2 regions of the Streptomyces sp. DT2A-34 genome follow, and region 2 is predicted to be linked to the other one. Evidence: riboswitches for the same ligand, from Rfam matches in the RefSeq annotation. Region 2 holds a riboswitch; the other holds the start of a gene.
What was found. Region 2 has a riboswitch for cyclic di-AMP ahead of QQM39_RS17535 (LysM peptidoglycan-binding domain-containing protein). Riboswitches for the same ligand answer to the same signal wherever they lie in the genome.
Positions count from the first base shown of each region.

Region 1: it holds a riboswitch for cyclic di-AMP, as region 2 does, so the genes downstream of both, QQM39_RS26865 (transglycosylase family protein) here and QQM39_RS17535 (LysM peptidoglycan-binding domain-containing protein) in region 2, are expected to answer to the same signal.

Region 1 is NZ_JASTWJ010000001.1:5,981,751-5,984,128, forward strand. Features, by position in the region: gene QQM39_RS26860 (transglycosylase family protein) at 1-906, shown strand, start outside; cyclic di-AMP (ydaO/yuaA leader) riboswitch at 1,112-1,311, shown strand; gene QQM39_RS26865 (transglycosylase family protein) at 1,316-2,011, shown strand; gene eno (phosphopyruvate hydratase) at 2,328-2,378, shown strand, end outside.
Region 2 is NZ_JASTWJ010000001.1:3,994,244-3,996,621, reverse strand. Features, by position in the region: gene QQM39_RS17540 (HAD family hydrolase) at 1-131, shown strand, start outside; gene QQM39_RS17535 (LysM peptidoglycan-binding domain-containing protein) at 151-921, opposite strand; cyclic di-AMP (ydaO/yuaA leader) riboswitch at 927-1,102, opposite strand; partial or broken gene QQM39_RS17530 (CocE/NonD family hydrolase C-terminal non-catalytic domain-containing protein) at 1,387-2,108, opposite strand; gene QQM39_RS17525 (IS110 family transposase) at 2,172-2,378, opposite strand, start outside.

The DNA of each region.
Region 1 (2,378 bases), 2.0 Mb from region 2:
GGCACCGTGTGGGACAAGGTGGCCGACTGTGAGAGCGGCGGCTCCTGGAGCGCCGACAGCGGCGACGGACGTTACGGCGGACTGCAACTGACCCAGGACGACTGGGAGGAGTACGGCGGCCTCGACTACGCCTCCAGTCCCAACCTGGCGAGCCGTTCCCAGCAGATCGCCGTGGCCCAGGACGTCCTCGCGGACCAGGGGACCAGTCCTTGGGGCACCTGTGCGGTGCTCAACGGGCTCACTCAGAAGTCCGGTTCGGTCGACCTCGACCTCGACACCGGCGTCGCGGAGGACTCGCCCTCCGAAGTATCCGGATCGTCCGGATTGCTCGATTCGTCGAGTTCGTCGAGTTCGTCGGGCGCATCGGACTCGTCCGATGCGGCGAACCCGTCCGATGACTCCTCGAATTCCTCCGACTCCTCGAACTCGCCGAGCGGCTCTCCCGACACCTCGTCCGAATCGTCCCAGGATTCCTCCTCTTCGCCCTCTTCATCCTCTATGACGGACAACTCCTCGAAGTCCGATACGTCCGCCGACGCAGGCGCCTCGCAGTCGCCCGACGGCTCACCCGTAGAGACGTCCAAGGGTGACAATCGGGACAACTCGGAGCAGGGAGAGGGCTCCCGGAGCCTCGTCGACACCGGAGCCATCGACTCCGAGGCGACCGGCTCCGGGCGTCATCGTGGCCCCAGTGCCGACGAGAGCGAGGCGACCGAGAGTGCCGTCAAGTCCTCCGGCCGCCATGCCTCGTACACCGTGCGCGCCGGCGACACTCTCGCCTCCATCGCCGACTCCCTTGACCTCGACGGCGGATGGTCCGCGCTGTACGACGCGAACAAGCGGGCCATCGGTACTGACGCGAACCACATCTTCCCCGGTCAGACCCTGGAAGTCCCCACCGAATAGGGGGCGAACGGGGTGAAAAACAGCCGGAGTTCGCGTCATGATTCGCACTGAATGTCCGCTTTGAATGCAGTGAGAGATAGATCTCAGAAGCCCTGATCGTCTTTGAAATTCCGCGAATCGCGTGGCTACGGTCATGACCGCTCGTCACCACGAGCCCCGGCTGCCGCAACGCCGAATCCTGCCAGCGGCCGTACGGGAACAGTCGTCGCGTCAAGCGCCGTAGGCAGGAGCGGGGGACCCAAGGTAAGCGCCGGGTCCGGCAGTTGAGGCCCTTCGGGGCCGCACGGCCGGAGTCGGCTAGGGGTGAAGCCGCGCAGTGGGAGCCGAAAGGCGAACGTGCGCGGCCGGGCAACTCAACCGGCCCGAACCCGACAGCTCACCTCGCAGGCGTCGGTGAGGGGATCTCTCCATGCTGTTTTCCAGCAAGGGCAAGCACCGTCGTCCGTCCAAGGCCGCTCGCGCCATAGCCGTCGTCGGCGTCACCGGCGCCGCCGCCGTGGCCGCCCCGCTGATGGCGGCCGGCAGCGCCTCCGCCGCCACCGCCTCCGAGTGGGACGCCGTCGCCCAGTGCGAGTCCGGCGGCAACTGGTCGATCAACACCGGCAACGGCTACTACGGCGGTCTGCAGTTCTCCGCCTCCACGTGGGCCGCGTACGGCGGCACGGCGTACGCCTCCACCGCCGACCAGGCCAGCAAGGCCCAGCAGATCGAGATCGCCGAGAAGGTCCTCGCCGGCCAGGGCAAGGGTGCCTGGCCGCACTGCGGCACCGGCCTGTCGAGCGCCGCCTACAACGGCTCCGGCTCGTCGTCGAGTGGTTCCTCGCAGAGCAGCGAGAGCACCACCCGCTCCACCGAGGAGCAGTCGGCCTCCCGCTCCAGCGAGCGTCCGGCCGCCAAGAAGAGCACCAAGACCGTCACCACCCCGACCGGCAAGAAGGTCAAGAAGGGGGACGGCGAGTACAAGGTCGTCAAGGGCGACACCCTCAGCTCGATCGCCGCGGAGCACGACGTCAAGGGCGGCTGGGAGAAGCTCTTCCAGCTGAACAAGGACATCGTCGAGGACGCGAACCTGATCTACCCGGGTCAGCAGCTGCACCTGAAGTAATACGAGGGCGGCAGCTGAACCACAGGGCCCTCACATCCGTGGACCTCATAGCGAAGACCTCGTGAGGGTCACCCCCGTCCCCCACGGGCTCCCCGCTCCGGTGCGTGTTCCCCCGTACGCACCGGGGCGGGGCTTTTCTTTCCCCGGATGTCGCCCATCCTTTGTTCCCCCTTTGTTCCGGCAGGAAACAATGGGTACGGTTCGGTCCTGTCCACGGGACGGTCGGTCGGCTGCCGATGTCCCCGAGGCGGTTAGGCTCTAGTCGCAAGGCTCACAGCCCCGCACTACCAGCGTCACATCCACGAAGGAGATGCTCGTGCCGTCCATCGACGTCGTCGTAGCCCGGGAAATCCTCGACTCGCGAGGC
Region 2 (2,378 bases):
TCGCGATGGCCAACGCGCACCCCGAACTCAAGGCGGTCGCCGACGAGATCACCCTCTCGAACGAGGACGACGGCATTGCCGTCGTCCTCGAGAGGCTGTTCACGGGGATCCTGACCGACATCGCCCAGTGAGGGCCTTTAGTGAGAGCTCTTAGTAAGGGCCGTTCACGTTGTCGATCGAGCCGTACCGCGCGGCCGCGTAGTTGCACGCGGCCGTGATGTTCGCGACCGGGTCGAAGGGGTCGTAGACCGTCCCCGGGACGTGGTAGGCCGCGAAGGTGGGGTCGATGACCTGCAGGAGGCCCTTGGACGGGGTGCCCGCCGCGGCGTTGGAGTCCCAGTTGTTGATGGCGGCCGGGTTGCCCGACGACTCACGCATGACGTTGCGGTAAATGCCGTCATATGAACCGGGGATTCCGTTTTGCGCCATGATGTCCAGCGCGTTGCGGATCCAGCCGTCGAGGTTGTCCGGGTACGACTTCACGGAGGCCGTGGTCGCGTGGGCGACGGCGGACTTCTTGGCCGGTGCGGACGCCTGGTCGGCCCTCTTGCTCGCCGCGGCGGCCTTCGTCGCCCGGACCTTCAGGTCGACGCCCGGGTGGATCAGCCGGGGGTTGTCGCCGATGGCCTTGCGGTTGTCCTTGTAGAGCTGCCGCCAGCCGCCCTGCGCGTCGTACCGGTCCGCGATGCCGTAGAGGGTGTCGCCCTTCTTCGTGGTGTACGTGACCGACTTGGCCTTTGCCGCGGACGGCGCGGACTGCGGTGCCGCCTGTGCGACGGCGGGGGCCTGGGCCGGCTGGGCGGCGCTCGCGGTGGTCGCGCTCAGGAGCGGGAGAGCGAGGGCTGCGGTACCGGTTCCGGCTGCGACGACGTGGCGGGTGAGCGGGTTGGTTCTGGGGCGGCGGTGCTTGCCTCGGGCCATGGCGCTGTTCCTCTCCGACGCCTGCGAGGTGAGCTGTCGGGTTCGGGCGGGAGATGCCCGGTCGCGCCGCCTTGCGGCAGCGCGAACTTCACCCCGAGCCGGTCCGGTGCGCCATCAAGGCGGCCGGTCCGGCGACTTACCTGGGTCCCCCGCTCCTGCCGTGCGTGAGTGAGTGCGTGGGTGGGTGGGTGACTCGGGCGGCGGCAGGATTCGGCGTCCGCCCGACTGAGCGGGAACGTATGCGAGAGCACATGCCCGGAACAAGTGTCATGGTCACCTGTCATGCCGGTTGACCATGGTCTGGTACCTATGGGCTACTTGATCCTTTGCGGTTGCCAAGCCTCAACTTGCGCTCGACGCAAGGGAGGAACGGGTGCGTCCGGTCGGGTGTGCGGCTGGGTGCGCGTGACCCAATTCACTGGCATCCACAAGAGCGGCAAATCGGGCAATGGCTCCAACTCGTCGTCAATCGGCCGTCCGTTGAGTCCGTTTCTCCCGTGTCCGGTGGAAAAACGTCTGTTCGTCCTCCCGGCAGATCACCTCGCTGGAGGTGACGAAGTACTCCCTTTTGTGGCTTATCTCCGAGCGCGTCCGCGCTGTTACGTCCCACGCCAGGTACGTCTCCAGCGCGCCCTCGGTGAACTCCAGGCCGTCGGGGTACACGCGCGTGCCGCCGTACCGGGGGGCGACCTCCAGGCGTCACTCGCCCTTGGCGACGTCCCGCACGACGAGCCGCTCGGGGCGCGCTCGTCCAGCGTGATTGGGCGAGTTCACGCCGAGCGGCTGCACCTGCTCCGGTTCCTCGAAGGTGATCACTGTGTCTCCTGCTGATTCGTCCAACGCATGTGCGCGTAGCGGAAGTTCCAGCAGGCGGAGGAGACGGCAGGGCGGATGCGGTGACCGGGCGGGAAGGCGTGGCCGATGCCGTTCAGCTCGAAGGTCACGTCCTCGGTGGCACCGGCTCCCACGGCACCGTACGGTCGCGGCCGTGGCGCGCCGACAGGTTCAGTACGCCACGCGTGACCAGGGTCGAGGCGCCGTGGGGTGCCACGTCGCAGAGCCGGGCGACGACCTGCCCGCGCGGCACGTCCTAGGGTCAGCCAGCCGCACCTTCGGCCACCCCAACACCCAGGTGTCTCGAAGAAACGGCCGGCGTCGATGCCGGTGTGCATGGGGGAGCGCACGAGGACGGGGGCGCCCTGGCAGGCGTACGTCACGCCGCGCACGGGGGGGTGCCCCTATGGGTTTCGTCAAGCTGATGGGGCGGGTTGGGGGTCGTAGAAGGTGCCGTCGCGGAGCATCGCGAAGAGCACGTCGGCTCGTCGTCTCGCGAGGCAGAGGAGGGCTTGGGTGTGGTGTTTTCCCTGGCTGATCTTCTTGTCGTAGTAGGTCCGGGAGGCCGGGTCGGCCAGAGCCGCGAACGCGGACAGGAAGAAGGCCCGTTTGAGCTGCTTGTT